DNA from 4 places in the Xanthomonas sp. F14 genome. Region 4 is predicted to be linked to each of the others. Evidence: predicted binding sites of a transcription regulator. Region 4 holds the regulator's gene; each other region holds the start of a gene.
What was found. The regulator FliA, encoded in region 4, starts transcription of late flagellar genes. The targets are predictions, from matches to a motif close to TAAAGTTTNNCNNNCNNNGGCCGATAA.
Positions count from the first base shown of each region.

Region 1: the regulator FliA is predicted to act here: its motif matches at 2,694-2,720, upstream of GGR73_RS03920 (methyl-accepting chemotaxis protein).
Region 2: the regulator FliA is predicted to act here: its motif matches at 1,794-1,820, upstream of GGR73_RS10180 (methyl-accepting chemotaxis protein).
Region 3: the regulator FliA is predicted to act here: its motif matches at 1,813-1,839, upstream of GGR73_RS11410 (STAS domain-containing protein).

Region 1 covers NZ_JACHOM010000001.1:874,318-878,442, reverse strand. The annotation lists gene GGR73_RS03925 (pirin family protein) at 1-490, shown strand, start outside; gene GGR73_RS03920 (methyl-accepting chemotaxis protein) at 668-2,635, opposite strand; tRNA gene GGR73_RS03915 (tRNA-Ser) at 2,872-2,964, opposite strand; gene csrA (carbon storage regulator CsrA) at 3,048-3,260, opposite strand; gene alaS (alanine--tRNA ligase) at 3,399-4,125, opposite strand, start outside.
Region 2 covers NZ_JACHOM010000002.1:394,588-398,712, reverse strand. The annotation lists gene GGR73_RS10190 (rRNA pseudouridine synthase) at 335-1,045, opposite strand; gene GGR73_RS10185 (hypothetical protein) at 1,163-1,369, shown strand; gene GGR73_RS10180 (methyl-accepting chemotaxis protein) at 1,889-4,057, shown strand.
Region 3 covers NZ_JACHOM010000002.1:683,540-687,664, forward strand. The annotation lists gene GGR73_RS11405 (chemotaxis protein CheA) at 1-1,352, opposite strand, end outside; gene GGR73_RS11410 (STAS domain-containing protein) at 1,369-1,698, opposite strand; gene mfd (transcription-repair coupling factor) at 2,204-4,125, opposite strand, start outside.
Region 4 covers NZ_JACHOM010000001.1:1,093,408-1,097,532, reverse strand. The annotation lists gene flhF (flagellar biosynthesis protein FlhF) at 1-1,529, shown strand, start outside; gene GGR73_RS04785 (MinD/ParA family protein) at 1,516-2,400, shown strand; gene GGR73_RS04780 (RNA polymerase sigma factor FliA) at 2,397-3,164, shown strand; gene cheY (chemotaxis response regulator CheY) at 3,200-3,592, shown strand; gene GGR73_RS04770 (protein phosphatase CheZ) at 3,592-4,125, shown strand, end outside.

The DNA of each region.
Region 1 (4,125 bases), 220 kb from region 4:
CGCACTGGAGCACAAGGACAGCATGGGCACCGGCTCGGTCCTGCACTACGGCGATGTGCAGCGCATGAGCGCCGGCAGCGGCGTCACCCACAGCGAGTTCAATCACTCCGCCAGCGAACCGGTGCACTTCCTGCAGATCTGGGTGATGCCCGAGCGCAGCGGCATCGAGCCCAGCTACGAGGAGAAGCATTTCGATGCCGACAGCAAGCGCAACCAACTGCGCCTGATCGCCTCGCCCGGCGGCGAGCACGGCTCGCTGCGCCTGCATCAGGACGCGCGCCTGTATGCCTCGATCCTCGACGGCGAGGTGCGTCTGCAGCAGCCACTGGCCGAGGGCCGCATCGGCTACGTACAGGTGGCGCGCGGCAGCCTGAGCGTCAATGGCCAGGCGCTGTCGGCCGGTGATGCGTTGCAGATCATCGACGAGCCGGAGATCGTGCTGGCCGATGCACGCGATGCGGAAGTGCTGGTGTTCGATCTGCCGAGGTAAGCGCCACCAGCTCAGCGAACGGCGTGCCGCAGACCAGGCGGCACGCTGCGCACTGGGGATCGGCCGATATCAAAAAGCCCGCTTCCGGCGGGCTTTTTTGTGCTCAGGCACCTCTGCTTGCAGGGCAGCTGCGACGACGCAGCGCATCGACAATCCCGCGCAGCACTCTGCGCGGGATCATGCCGCCTGCGGCTTGGCAGGCCTGACAAGCGACTTGCTCGCGGGTTCGCTGCGCACGGCAGCCGCCTCCGCCGCGCCATCGCTGTCGCCATTGACCAGCGCAAACAGCGCATCGGCATCGGCTTCCAGCACACGCGCCGAGCGCGCCAGATCGTCGACCATCTGCGCCTGGTCGCGCGCCTGCACACCGATCGATTGCAGCGCGGTGTTGGCGGTGGAAATGTCCCGCGCCTGCTCCTGACTGGCAGCGGCAATCTGCTCCACGGTCGCGGTGACCCGCAGCACCGAGCTGACCATGTCCTGCATCACCGCCCCGGCCTGCTCGGCCAGGCGCGAACCATCGCCCACCTGGTCGGCTGCATTGTCGATCAAGCCGCGAATTTCCTTCGCCGAGACACTGCAGCGCTGCGCCAGGCTGCGCACCTCGGTCGCCACCACGGCAAATCCACGCCCCTGCTCGCCAGCGTGTGCCGCTTCCACGGCCGCATTCAAGGCCAGGATATTGGTCTGGAACGCGATGCCGTCGATCACCTCGATGATCTGGCCGATACGATCGGTAGCCGAGCGTATGCCGGCCGTGGTCTTGACCATGTCGGCGATGACGGTAGCGCCGCGTCGGGCAACATCGGCCGATGCCTCCGCCATGCGCTGCGCCGAGCCGGCACTGTCGGAATTGCTGCGTACGGTCTCTGCCAGCTGATCAATGGTTGTCGAGGTCTGCGCCACGGCTGCCGACTGCGTTGACGAGCGGCTCACCAGGTCCTGGTTGCTGACCGAAATATGGTGCGCCTCGCGCTGCACGTTCTGCGCAATGCTCATGGTCTGCTGCATCAACTGACGCATGCGCTCGGCCGAGCGCACCTGATCGGTGACATCGGTGGCGTACTTGACCACCTTGTACGGACGACCGGACACATCCAGGATCGGGTTATAGGACGCCTGGATCCACACCGGACTGCCGTCCTTGCGCAGCCGACGGTAGCGGCCCGCATCGAATTGCCCACGCGCCAGCTTCGCCCAGAAATGCCGATAGTCTTCGGAGGCACCGTAGTTTGCGTCCACGAAGATGCGGTGATGCTGGCCGATCGCCTCCTCGGCGGAGTACCCCAAAATGGCCAGGAAGTTGTCGTTGGCACTCAACACGTGCCCTTCCAGATCGAACTCGATCACGCCCATCACCTTGTCGATGGCCTGGATGCGACCATCGGCGTCGGCCGAATCGATCACCTGACGGGTCACGTCGGTGGCGTACTTGACCACCTTGTACGGCCGCCCGTGCTCGTCGAGCACCGGGTTGTAGGACGCCTGGATCCACACCTCGCTGCCGTCCTTGTTGAGGCGCTTGTAGCGCCCCGCGTCGAACGCGCCGCGTCCCAGCTTCTCCCAGAACGCGCGATAGGCCGCCGACTGACGCGTTTGCGCGTCCACGAACATGCCATGGTGCTTGCCGCGAATCTCATCGAGCCGGTAGCCCATCACCGCAAGGAAATTCTCGTTGGCATCGAGCACCGTGCCATCCAGCGAAAACTCAATGACCGCCATGACCTTGTCGATCGCATCGATGCGGCCCTCGAAGTCGGCGGTCTGGCGCACCTGCGTGGTGATGTCGGTGGCGTACTTGACCACCCGATAGGCCTTGCCTGCACGATCCAGCAACGGATTGTAGGAAGCGTTGATCCATACCTCGCGCCCGTTCTTGTCCAGCCGGCAGAATCGCCCGGCGTTGAAGTCGCCACGACGCAGCGCCTGCCAGAACTGCTGATAGCTTTCGCTGTCGCGGTCGCTGGGGGTCACGAACATGCGGTGATGCTGACCGACAACTTCGTCGAGCCGGTAGCCCATCAGCGACAGGAAATTCTGGTTCGCATGCAGGATGCGGCCATCAAGATCGAACTCGATCACCGCCATCACCCGGTCCACCGCATCGGCCTTGTGCTGCAGCCCACGGCTCCGGGAAGAAAACAGGCGTCCAAGCAGAGGCGGTAGGCGCATCGGGGTGAGATCCGAGAGAGGTGTCACAGCCTTAGCGACCCGTGCCCGGCTTACTTGAATCGCTGCATGCAGCGCGTTCGTGGCAATTCAGATGCTGAGGCCGGCACAGCCACCAGCGTGGCGCCAGCGATGCCACTGCAGACCGTCACTGACCTGCCGGCACAAATGAAAACGCCCGCAAATCAGGGATTTGCGGGCGCTTGAAACACTGGCGGAGCGAGAGGGATTCGAACCCTCGATAGAGCTTTTGACCCTATACTCCCTTAGCAGGGGAGCCCCTTCAGCCGCTCGGGCATCGCTCCAGTTTTTGCGTCCTGCCGCGGTGTCCGTTGCAGGCCGCGAAGAATACCGGGTAAGAGGGGCTAACGTAAACCCTTTATGACGATCAATTCGAAGAATCGTCGCCTTGATGCGCACCGGAAGCGACCGGCTCATCCCCACGCTGGATCCGCTGATAGATTTCCTCGCGGTGTACGGCAACATCTTTCGGTGCGGTGATGCCGATACGCACCTGATTGCCCTTGACGCCGAGTACGGTCACAGTGACCGAGTCGCCGATCATCAAGGTTTCGCCTACCCGGCGAGTGAGGATCAACATTTTGCAAATCTCCTGGAACCGGTGGGTTTCCCACCAGCATCGGCGGCCGACTGACGAGGCGCGCCCTAGGTAAAGGGAATAGACCGGAAATGGTAGCGGGACACCCTGCCAAGCAGCAAGGCATACCAGGACAAGTGTTCAGCCCAAGTGTTGCTTGACCCAGGAGGGCACGCCTTCCAGCGCGGTCGCAAGGGCGGGACCATCCTCGCCACCACCCTGGGCGAGATCCGGACGACCACCGCCCTTGCCTCCGATCTGACTGGCGATATGCCCGAGGAGTTCCCCCGCCTTCACCTTGCCAGTTGGGCTGCCGTTCACGCCGGCAACGAGCGCAACCTTGCCGGCAGCCGCGCCTGCCAACACGATGACCGAATCGCCCAACTGCTGCTTGAGGCGATCCATCGCATCGCGCAACGCCTTGGCATCGAAGCCCTCCAGACGCACGGCGACCACCTTGACGCCCGCCACATCGACCGCGCTGGAACCCAGGTCTGCAGTTGCGCCGGAGGCCAGCTTGGCCTTGAGCGACTCCAGCTCACGCTCGAGCCGCTTCTGCCGTTCGGTGAGCGCGCGAACCTTGTCGACCACCTCGGTGGCATTACCGCCGAGCAGGCTGGCCGCCTCAAGCAGACGTCGTTCCTCATCGGCGACATGGTCCAGCGCGCCCTGCCCGGTCACTGCCTCGATGCGACGCACACCCGAGGACACACCGCCCTCGGAGGTGATCTTGAACAAGCCGATGTCGCCGGTGCGGGTGACATGGGTGCCGCCGCAGAGCTCGGTGGAATAACCGCCCATCTTCAGCACGCGCACGTTCTCGCCGTACTTTTCGCCGAACAGCGCCATCGCGCCGAAATCCAGCGCC
Region 2 (4,125 bases), on a different contig from region 4:
CCCGCGCCAAGAAGAAGCGCAACAAGAAGTAAGCAACACAGGAAGCGCGCCAGACATCGGGATGCGACATATCCCGCGCTCGATGCGCACTTACCCTGAGTTGCTGATATCGGGCGCCGGTCCAGGCCGGACTCTGCCTGGCACGGCTAACACCCACTACTTCCCGCGTGACAGCGCAGCAGTGCTAACGCTGTCTGGAAAGCGAGGCCCCGCAGCGACATCGCTGCGTTGAGGCTGCGCGGAATTTGATGCATGTGCCGTGTCACCAGCACGTGTCAGCAGCATCTGCACACGACCGCGTTGCGACTAGGCGCGCAGAAAAAACCGACGCCGATCAAAACCGCTCGCCTGTCGGCAGATAGCGCCACTCACCAATGGCCAGCTTGCCCAGCGATACACGGCCCACGCGCAGGCGTCGGATGCTGACCACCTCCAGCCCCACCTCAGCGCACATGTAACGCAGCTGGCCGGGTTGCACATGCTTGATCGCGAACCGCAGGCGCTCCTCGTTCTGCCAGCTCACCTTGCACGGCGACAGGCTGCGCTGCTGATACACCAGACCATGCGCAAGCCGCGCCATGCCATACGGGCGCAGCTCACCGCGCACCTCCACCAGGAATTCCTGTTCGATCGAGGTCGCATCGGCACTGAGCCTGCGCAGCACGCGGCCGTCCTGGCTCAGCACCAGCAAGCCGCTCGCCTCGTCCTCCAGCGGCAGCAGCGCGTTCAAGCGCAGGAAGTGCCGCTTCAGCACCCGCATTTCGAGCTGGTCCAGTGCGCTGCGCGTTGCCGGCGTGGCCAGTGCCAGCGCAGCTTCGGCACTCATGCCTGCCGGTTTGTGCAGCAGCAGCGTGGCAGGCTCGGCAGCTGCGAGCACGGCGTCTTCCGCCAGCGTCACCTGCGCTGCAGTGGCCAAGGCTTGCGGCTCTTCGACCACGGCCCCGTCCACACTGACCCAGCCGCCTTCGATGTATTGCTGCGCCTCGCCACGCGAGCAGCCGAACAGCGCGGCCACGCATTTGTCGAGACGGATCGGATCGGACATCGGGCGAGCTCGGTTTCAGGGCACGGCAGTGTACGTGCTGGGTCGATGGATGCGTGAGGCCGGCTTCTGCACCGCCCGACAACATGGGAAACTGGGCGCTCACACAGGAGATTGCAGATGTTCATCAAGTTCGGCACCACCCGGGTCCGCCTCAACCATATCTCCGTCATCAGCGACCCTTTCAATGCAGGCGAAAACTTCGGCTCGTATTGCCACTCGGTCCGGGTCGGCCTGCTCTCCGGCGAGGAAATCTTTGCACGCTTCAATACCGAAAGCGGCGCCGAGCAGCTGCATGCAGAGGTGCTCGCTGCACTGGAAGGTTGAGCGCAAGACCCACAGTGCCGTCACGCGCGTGATGCCTCACGCGCGATGGGCGTTGCCGGCAGAGCAGCCAGCACGTGCGGGCCCGCAAATCGCTCGCGGCAACGTGGGCTTGTCGCACCGCATCACGGCCGATCCAAGCACCTGAGCACTCGGCAGCAATGGCGCCGCCGCTGCTTGAAGACAAGCGCATTGCCGGTATCGCGACACGGGAGGAATTGCACCCTGTCCCAGCAACGTCTTTGCCCTGGGTGCATCGCCACCTGTCACCAGAACGTCGGAAAATCGTTCCGCCGTTGGCACGCTTCGATCCAGCCATAACGCAATAAACAAGCAATTTCTGCGCGTATGTCAGGCCGCTGCGGACGGCTGTCGGGAAATTTCTTCCATCCGATGAATTCAATATAAGTAATTTCAAATACGAGCCTTTAGCTCGTCGCGATCCGGCCGCTAGCTGGGGCAAGACGCTCTGGTGGATGACCCATTCATCGAGCCCCTCAGTTGCACTACCTGGATGCGGTCATGAATACATATCTGCAACGCCTCAATGTCGGCCGCCGCTTGGGCATGGCCTTTGGCATCTTGATCCTATTGTCGGGCCTGCTTGTGGCCACCGGCCTGGTCACCATGTCCAACGCGCGTTTCGAACTGGACACCATCGTCAACAGCAACATGGAGAGGATCCAGCTGTCCTCGGAAATGCTCGACGCCAACACCAACGTGGCAATCGGCCTGCGCGACATCGTCATGGTCGCTGGCGACGCGGCCAATCGCCGTGCGATGGACATGATCGAGAAGAACCGCGCACGCTACAAGCAGGCACACGACGCCCTGGCCGCACTGCCCAGCAGCGTTCCTGAAAAACAGGCGCTCGACCTGGTGCAGGAAAAGCGCGACATCTCGGTCAAGCTCAATAACCAGATTCTCGAATACGGCCTCCGCGACCAGAACCAGGAAGCGCAGGCCTTGCTGCAAGGCGACGCCGCAGCGGCCATGGATGCGCAGCAGACGGCGATCCGCGAGAACGCTGCACTGGAGCGCCGCCTCAGCAAGGATGCCTATGCGGCCGCGGTTGCATCGATGCATCGAGGGAAGATCACCCTGGCTACCGGCGGCATTGCCGCACTGGTCATCAGCGGCCTGCTCGCGTGGCTGATCACACGCAGCCTGACCCAGCCGCTCAGCCAGGCCACACGCACTGCAGAAGCGATCGCGGCCGGCAATCTGCACAACGATGTGCACACCAACGCCAACGATGAAACCGGCCGTCTGCTCAAGGCCATGGACAAGATGCAGCTGCAGCTACGTAACCTGATCGCCGCGCAAACCGACATGGCCAGGCATCACGACAACGGCCAGATCAGCTTCCGCATCGATGCGGCAGCATTCCCGGGCGACTATGGGCGCATGGCCAACGACACCAACCTGCTGGTTGCCTCGCACGTGGCAGTGCAGACCGATCTGGCGCGCATCATGGGCCGGTATGCGGTTGGCGAACTCTCCGAAGACATGCAGCCGCTGCCCGGCGAAAAGGCCGTTTTCAGCGACACCATGTCGCAGGTCAAGCTCAACCTGTCGGCGATGAACCACGAGATCAAGCATCTCGCCCAGGCCGCCGCCAATGGTGACTTCAGCGCGCGCGGCGATGCCGAGCGCTTCCAGTTCGACTTCCGCATCATGGTCGAAAGCCTCAACCACCTGATGTCCACGGCCGACGGCAATCTGCAGTCGCTGTCGTCGTTGCTACAGTCCATCGCCGCCGGCGACTTGACCGCACGCATGAGCGGCGAATTCCGCGGCGTGTTCGCACAGATGCGCGATGACGCCAACACCACGGCCAGCCAGCTGGCGCAGATCGTCGGCAACATCCAGGAGTCGGCCGTGTCGATCAACTCCGCGGCCAGCGAAATCGCCGCCGGCAACCAGGACCTGTCGCAGCGCACCGAACAGCAGGCAGCCAACCTCGAAGAAACCGCAGCATCGATGGAAGAGCTGACCTCCACCGTCAAGCAGAATGCCGAAAGCGCCCGCGAGGCCAACCAGCTGGCGATCGGCGCCGCACGCGTTGCCTCGCAAGGTGGCGACGTGGTCGGCAAGGTGGTGGACACCATGACCGGTATCGAAGCCTCGTCCAGGAAGATTGCCGACATCATCAGCGTCATCGACGGCATCGCCTTCCAGACCAATATCCTGGCCTTGAACGCAGCGGTGGAAGCCGCGCGCGCCGGCGAACAAGGCCGCGGCTTTGCCGTGGTGGCCTCGGAGGTGCGCACGCTCGCGCAGCGGTCCTCCGGCGCCGCCAAGGAGATCAAGGACCTCATCGACGACTCGGTGCAACGCGTGGCCGAGGGTTCGGCACTGGTGCACAGCGCCGGCAAGACCATGGGCGATGTGGTGGCCAGCGTGCAACGCGTCACCGACATCATGGGCGAGATTTCTGCAGCCTCGCAGGAACAGTCGGCCGGCATCGAGCAGGTCAACCAGACCATCACGCATATGGACGAAACCACCCAGCAGAACGCTGCGCTGGTGGAAGAAGCCACTGCCGCCGCGCGCGCGATGGAAGAGCAGGCGGTGCAGCTCACCGATGCGGTGGCGATCTTCAAGATCGACGCACGCCAGACACGGCAGGCCGCCTCGCGCATAGCGGCACCGGTCGCACAGCTGCTGAGCAAGGTCCGCAACGCCTGAGCCAGCAGCCGGTACTGCGCCGTCGACCGGTTGTCGGTGCAGGCACGCTGATGCAACACCGCGGATGT
Region 3 (4,125 bases), on a different contig from region 4:
CGGTCGCGGTTCAGGCCGCCGCCGTCGTCGGTGATCTGGATGACGATGCTGCCGGAGTCGTGATACGCGTTGAGGCCAACGGTGCCGCGTGCGGGCTTGCCGCGCGCCACGCGCACGTCCGCCGGTTCGATGCCGTGGTCCATGGCATTGCGCACCAGATGGGTGAGCGGGTCGCCGATCTTTTCCACCACCGACTTGTCCAGCTCGGTGTCCTCGCCGGCCACCACCAGCGCGATGTCCTTGCCGAGTTCGCGCGCCACATCGTGCACCACGCGCTGGAAGCGGCTGAAGGTGCCGCCGATCTTGACCATACGCAGTTGCAGAGCGCTTTCGCGCACCTCTTCCACCAGGCCGGCCAGGATCGAGGCCGATTCCAGCAACTGCGCGTCGCCGGTGCGCTGTGCGTTGGCATTGGTGCCGGCCACCGCGATGATGAGTTCGCCGACCAGATCGATCATGCGATCGAGCTTGTCGGCATCGACGCGGATCGAGCGCGCGTCGGGGTTGCGTGCGCCGGTGTCCTGCGGCGCGCGTGCCGGCGTTGCGGCCGGCACGGCAGCCAGCGCGCCGACCACCGGCGCGGCAGCCACGACCGTCTCGCTGGCAGGCACGGCGCTGGCGTCCATCGGTGCCGGCACCGAGAGGATCTCCAGGTCGCAGTCCTCGCGCACGAACTCGAACACGTCCTCGATCGCGGCACGGTCGGCATCGCTGCGCAGCAGGATCTGGAAGCCCAGGTAATTGGCTTCCGGATCGAGCGCTTCGAAGCTCGGCAGCTGGCTGACATCGGTGCTGATCGACTCGACCGAGCCCAGCCCGCGCAGGTTGCGGATCAGCTTGAGCGGCGAGTTGCCGTAGCGCAGCGCGTCGGCGAACAGTTTCAGCGTGATGCGCCAGTAACCGCTCTGTTTTTCCGGGGTGCTGTGCTGGATGGCGGAGGCGGTGACACCGCATGCGCTGGCCTGCAGGTAGGTCTGCAGTTGTGCCAGCAGGGGGTCGGCCTCTGCCGCCAGTGCGTCGGCATCGGCGTGAGCGGGGTCGGCGGCGGTTTCCACCAGGGCATGGATGTGGTCGCAGCACACCAGCAGCAGCGCGATCAGTTCCGAGCTCAGCGTCAGCGCGTCGTCGCGCACCAGGTCCAGCACGCTTTCCACGACATGGGTGAAGCCGACCAGCTGCGGCAGATCGAACAGGCCGCCCGAGCCCTTGATGGTGTGCGCCGCACGGAAGATCGCGTTGACCGCATCCGGCGAGGACTCGCCACGCTCGGCTTCGAGCAGGTGACGTTCCATGTCTTCGAGCAGGTCCCGGCTCTCGGCCAGGAAGGTCTGCATCAGCTGGTTCATATCCATACGCGTTGCCGGTCCCTTAGTGAATGCGTTCGCCGATACCCGCAACCGCATGCGGGTACAAGGCTTCGAGCAGGCCGAGCAGTTCGATCACATCGACCACCGCGCGGCTGGAATCGGTCAGCGAAAACGGCCGGCCGTCGGCCTGGATCGCCTGCTTGGTCGCCAGCAGCAACTGCAGGCCGGTGGTGTCGATCTCGCTGACCGCGCCCAGGTCCAGGTGCAACCCGCCCGGATGCAGCAAGGCCGGCTGCAGCAGCGGCTTGAGTTCGGCAGCGCGACGGATGGTCATCTCGCCTTCCAGGGCGAGCGTCAGCGGCGCAGGTAGATCGGACAGTGGCGTGTTCATGGATGCCTCAAGCGATGCGGTGGCGCACGGATGCGTGCCTGACGCGGAAAAGGTCGCTCCGGCGCGGGGTCGCATAGGCAGCTCTGCACACGGCGATCACGTCGGTCCATGCAGGTATCGGCGCGCGGCAGGAATATTTAGGCCAAATTCACCGCGGTGACGGATTTGCGAAATCCATCACTTCCCGCGTATTAACTGCTCAGCTTTGTCGCAAGCAGACTCAGGAAGCCGGTGTCCCGGACAGTCGTGCAGGACACCGCGCTACCTTTCAGCCGACTTCTTCACTCGCTGCGTCGGGTGCATGTGCGTGACCGCAGCGGGGAACACGCATGAAACAGGCAACATGGGACCGCGCCGGCATCGTCTGCGGCGTTGGGCGCTAGTGAAAATGCCGCATCGGCTTGGATTCGCAGCGGCCCCCGCCTGCGACGCGCTCGACGCGTCCTTGCGTCCTGCACGGTCCAGCACGCTGCGTAAAGCAGGCGCAACCGCCCGGCGCGCGTTTCTACCTGGGTGCGAGCATCGTCAGCAGGCCGCGTGCGGCGTTGAAACGGTCCGCGCCTTCCGGCAGCGGCAGCTTGATGCGCAGTTTGTCCGGGCCGTCCATGGTGTAGATCTTGGGCTGCTTCTGGATCATCTGGATCACCGCGACCGGGTCGATCGCCGGTTTTGCCTCGAAGACCAGCCGGCCACCGTTCTCGCCCAGGTCCAGCTTGCGCACACCCAGCGCATTGGCCTGCAGCTTGAGCTCGGCAATCGCGAACAGGTGCTTGACCGGGTCCGGCAGCAGGCCGAAGCGGTCGATCATCTCCACCTGCAATTCGCGCAGCGCATCGGCATCGCGTGCGCTGGAGATGCGCTTGTACAGCGTCAGGCGCGTGTGCACGTCGGGCAGGTAATCTTCGGGAATCAGCGCGGCCACATGCAGCTCGACCTCGGCGCCGCGGACCTCCTCGCCGGCATCCAGGTCCGGCAGCTTGCCCTGGCGGATGCTGCGCACCGCGCGTTCCAGCAGCTCGGTGTACAGGCTGAAACCGACCTCGGCCATCTGCCCGCTCTGGTCTTCGCCCAGCAGCTCGCCGGCACCGCGGATCTCCAGATCGTGGGTGGCCAGGGTGAAGCCGGCGCCGAGCTCGTCCATGGAGGCGATCGCCTCCAGGCGCTTTTCCGCATCGGAGGTCATCGAGCGACGATCCGGCACCACCAGGTACGCATAGGCGCGGTGATGCGAGCGGCCGACGCGGCCGCGCAACTGGTGCAACTGCGCCAGGCCGAAGCGGTCGGCGCGGTTGATGATGATGGTGTTGGCATTGGGGATGTCGATGCCCGATTCGATGATCGTGGTCGACAGCAGCACATTGAAGCGCTGCTTCTGGAAATCCAGCATCACCCGCTCCAGCTCGCGCTCGGGCATCTGCCCATGCGCGATACCGATGCGCGCCTCCGGCACCAGTTCGGACAGCTCGCGCTGCATGCGCACGATGCTTTCCACATCGTTGTGCAGGAAGTACAGCTGCCCGCCGCGACTGAGCTCGCGCTGGAAGGCCTCGCGCAGCAGCGCGTTGTCCCAGGCGGTGATGAAGGTCTGCACCGCCAGCCGGTTCGGCGGCGGGGTGGCGATGATCGACAGGTCGCGCAGCCCGGCCATGGCCATATTGAGCGTGCGCGGGATGGGGGTCGCGGTGAGCGTGAGCAGATGCACGTTGGCGCGCATCGCCTTGAGCGCTTCCTTCTGCCGCACACCGAAGCGCTGCTCTTCGTCGACCACGACCAGGCCCAGGTCCTTGAACTTGACGTCCGGCTGCAGCAGCCGGTGCGTGCCGATGATGACGTCGATCTCGCCGCTGGCGACCTTCTCCAGCTCGGCCTTGATCTCCTTGGTGCTCTTGAAGCGCGACAGCACTTCCACCTTCATCGGGTAATCGGCGAAGCGGTCGCGGAAGTTGCGGTAATGCTGCTCGGCCAGCAGCGTGGTCGGCACCAGCACGGCGACCTGCTTGCCGGCGCTGGCGGCGGCAAATGCGGCGCGCACGGCCACCTCGGTCTTGCCGAAGCCGACGTCGCCGCAGACCACGCGGTCCATCGGCTGGCTGCTGCCCAGATCGCGCAGCGTCGCATCGATGGCCGCCAGCTGGTCGCCGGTTTCCTCGAACGGAAAGCCGGCCGCGAACGGCTCGTACATCGCCCGGTCCACCTGCAGCGCCAGGCCGGCACGCGCACGTCGGCGGGCCTGGATTTCCAGCAGTTCGGCCGCCACGTCGCGGACCTTTTCGGCCGCCTTGCGCTTGGCCTTGGTCCATTGCTCGCCGCCCAGCGAATGCAGCGGCGCGGTCTCGGCCGAGGCGCCGGAATAGCGGCTGATCAGATGCAACTGCGCCACCGGCACATACAGCCGGTCGCCCTTGGCATATTCGATTTCCAGGAACT
Region 4 (4,125 bases):
AGCGCGCTCTGGAAACCGCGCGCTCCGAGACGCCGGCCGTTGCCGCCGCGCCGATCCCGTCGGCAGCTGCCCCGCAGGCACCGGCCCCGCAAGCAGCCGCCGCACCGGTCCACGCACCGCTGAAGCCGGCCGCCGATGCCGGCACGAGCCAGCGCCAGCGCGTTGCCAGTGCCGCCGAAGACATGATCGCCGCGATGGCGCTGCGCCAGCCGGTCAACGTGCCGCGCCAGCCGCAGGTGCCCGCACCGGTGCGTAGCGCCGCCGTCCCCTCGCCCGCCGCCCAGGCCCTGGCGCACGCCGTCGCGGTGACCGCCGCACCGCGCCAGGAACACGCGCTGTCGGCCGTGCCGGAACAGCTGTTCGCCGATTTCCTGACCACCGCGCCGGTGCAGCGCGCCGCCGTGCAGGCCGCCCCGGTGCAGGCGGCGACCCCGATCATGGCCGCCGCCGCTGCGCCTGCGCAGGCCGGCTACGACCAGGACGAGGACGCGCTGGACGACGACGCCGACTTCGACCTGGACGCGCTGCCGCAGATCCTGCCGCCGGCCGCGTTGCCGCCGCTGGTGGTCGCCCCGCCGGCGCTGGCCGCGGTGCCGGTCGCCGCCGCCCCGGCGCCGCAGAACGATGAAGAACTCAAGCAGTTGCGTGGCGAGCTGGCGCTGATGCGGCAGATGATCGAGCGCGAAATGAACCGCCTGACCGACGAGCGCCTGCGTGGCTCGCCGGTGCGCGCGCAGGCCCTGGAACTGATGGACGACTACGGCTTCGACGCCGGCCTGATCCGCGACGTGGCACTGCAGATCCCGGCCGATACCGAATTGCACCGCGGCCGCGGGCTGATGCTGGGCCTGCTGTCCAAGCGCCTGCCGGTGGCCCCGGTCGACCCGCTGGAACGCGGCGGCGTGATCGCCCTGGTCGGCCCGACCGGCGCCGGCAAGACCACCACCATCGCCAAGCTTGCCCAGCGCTTCGCCGCCCAGCACGCCCCGCGCGACGTGGCCCTGGTCACCACCGACACCCAGCGCGTCGGCGGCCGCGAGCAGCTGCACAGCTACGGCCGTCAGCTCGGCATCGCCGTGCACGAGGCCGACAGCGCCGAGAGCCTGCTGGAACTGCTCGAACGCCTGCGCGACTACAAGCTGGTGCTGATCGACACCGCCGGCATGGGCCAGCGCGACCGCGCCCTGGCCGCCCAGCTGAACTGGCTGCGCGCCGCGCACCAGGTCACCTCGCTGCTGGTGCTGCCTGCCAACGCGCACTTTTCCGACCTCGACGAGGTCGTGCGCCGCTTTGCCCACGCCAAGCCCCAGGGCGTGGTGCTGACCAAACTTGACGAGACCGGCCGCTTCGGTAGTGCGCTGTCGGTCGTCGTCGATCACCAAATGCCCATCACCTGGGTGACTGACGGACAGCGGGTCCCCGACGACCTGCACCGCGCCAATGCCGCCAGTCTCGTTCTTCGCCTTGAAGATTTGCGGCGCGCTGCCGATAAGCCCTGTACTCCGGAGCACAACCATGCAGTCGCGTGAATACGCCAAGCTGACCAACGCCTTCCCCCTGTCGGCGACCCGTCCCGAGCCCCTGGGCCCGGTGCGCACCATTGCCGTGACCGGTGGCAAGGGCGGCGTGGGTAAAACCAACATCTCCGCCAACCTGGCCGTGGCGCTGGCCGACATGGGCAAGCGCACGCTGCTGCTGGACGCCGACCTGGGCCTGGCCAACCTGGACGTGGTGCTGGGCCTGTCGCCCAAGTACACCCTGGCCGACCTGATCGCCGGCCGCTGCACGCTGGATGAAGTGATCATCGAAGGCCCCGGCGGCGTGCTGGTGGTCCCGGCCGCCTCCGGTCGCCGCCACATGGCCGAACTGGCCCCGGCCCAGCACATTGGCCTGGTCAACGTGTTCTCCGAGCTGGAGCGCGACCTGGACGTGATGGTCATCGACACCGCCGCCGGCATCACCGACAGCGTGCTGACCTTCTGCCAGGCCGCCCAGGACACCGTGGTGGTGGTCTGCGACGAGCCGGCCTCGATCACCGACGCCTACGCGCTGATCAAGGTGCTCTCGCGCGAACGCGGCGTGGACCGCCTGCAGATCATCGCCAACATGGTGCGCGACCCCAACGAGGGCCGCCTGCTGTACGACAAGCTGTCGCGGGTCTGCGAAAAATTCCTCGGCGACGTGTCGCTGAACTACCTCGGCCACGTGCCGCAGGACGACTGGTTGCGCCTGTCGGTGCAGCGCCAGCAGCCGGTCATCAAGGCCTACCCCGCCAGTCCGTCGGCGCAGGCCATTGCAGAAATCGCTCGCCGTACCTCGCGCTGGCAGGCCCCCACCGTGCCGCGCGGCAATGTCGAGTTCTTCGTCGAACGCATCATCCAACGGGGAGTGGCCGCATGAGCACCGCTACCGCAACCACGGCCAGCGCGCAGTACCGCGCCGTGCAGCGCAACAACGCCAACGACATCGTCACCCAGCACGCCGACCTGGTGCGCCGTATTGCCCACCATCTGGCCGCGCGCCTGCCGGCGAGCGTGGAAGTGGACGATCTGATCCAGGCCGGCATGATCGGCCTGATCGAAGCCTCGCGCAGTTACGACTCCGAACAGGGCGCCTCGTTCGAGACCTATGCCTCGATCCGCATCCGCGGCTCGATGATCGACGAAATCCGGCGTGGCGACTGGGTGCCGCGCTCGGTGCACCGCCGCGCACGCGACGCTGCCGCCGCCGTGCGCAAGATCGAACAGCACACCGGCCGCGCCGCCGCCGCCACCGAAGTGGCCGCCGCGATGGAGATGCCGCTGCCCGACTACCTGCGTCTGATGGAAGATGCCGCCCGCGGCCAGGTGCTGAGCCTGGAGTCGCGGATCGAGGATCACGGCGAGCTGGACACCACCGCCAAGGGCGGCCCCAATCCGCAGCAGATGATGGAGCGTGGCGAATTCGGCCGCGAGCTGGGCAAGGCCATCGGCCAATTGCCCGAGCGCGAGCAGCTGGTGCTGTCGCTGTACTACGAACAGGAATTGAACCTGAAAGAAATCGGCGCCGTGCTCGGTGTCAGCGAATCGCGCGTCTGCCAGATCCATGGCCAGGCGGTGGTGCGTCTGCGCGGCCGCCTCAAGGTCTTCGAACTGGCCGATGCCGGTGTCGAAATTGACGAATGATTTTTTCGCGCATTTTTTAGTGTTAGGAGCTTGATGTGAACAAGAACATGCGGATTTTGATCGTGGACGACTTCTCGACGATGCGACGTATCGTCAAGAATCTGTTGGGCGATCTGGGCTTCACCAATACCGCAGAGGCCGAAGACGGCAACAGCGCATTGGCGGCGTTGCGGGCCGGCCCGTTCGATTTCGTGGTCACCGACTGGAACATGCCCGGCATGACCGGCATCGACCTGCTGCGCAACATCCGCGCCGACGCCAAGCTCAAGCACCTGCCGGTGATGATGGTGACCGCCGAAGCCAAGCGCGAGCAGATCATCGAAGCGGCCCAGTGCGGCGTGAACGGCTACATCATCAAGCCGTTCACCGCACAGACGCTGGAAGAGAAGCTGGGCAAGGTGTTCGAACGTCTGGCGGCGACCGCCTGATGAACGCCACCGTGGAAGCCGATGCCGAACGTGCCGCCCTGATCGAGCGCCTGCAGCACGCGCTCGATGCACTGGAAAGCGGTGACCAGGTCGCCTGGCGGCGCGAGGTGGACCACCTCGCCGCGCTGCGCACGCGCCCGATGATGCAGAGCCTGAGCCGGCTCGCGCGCGAACTCGGGCAGGCGCTGGGCGAGCTGCCCACCGTGCCCGAGGAAGCCGGCGAACTGGACGATGCCTGCTCGCGCCTGGACCACGTGGTGGAAATGACCGAGAAGGCCAGCCATCGCACGCTGGACCTGGTCGAGGAATGCCGCGAGCTGGCCAACCAGCTGCGCGACGGTGGCCTGAACCAGGACCAGGGCGCGCTGATGGACAAGATGCGCCATAACCTGACCGAGCTGTCGCTGGCGCAGAGCTACCAGGACCTGAGCGGCCAGATCATCCGTCGCGTGGCCGGCATCGTGCGGCGCGTGCACGAGGGCTTCGGTGCACTCGGCCTGCCGCCGAAGAATCCCGAGCCGAAGAAAGACGAC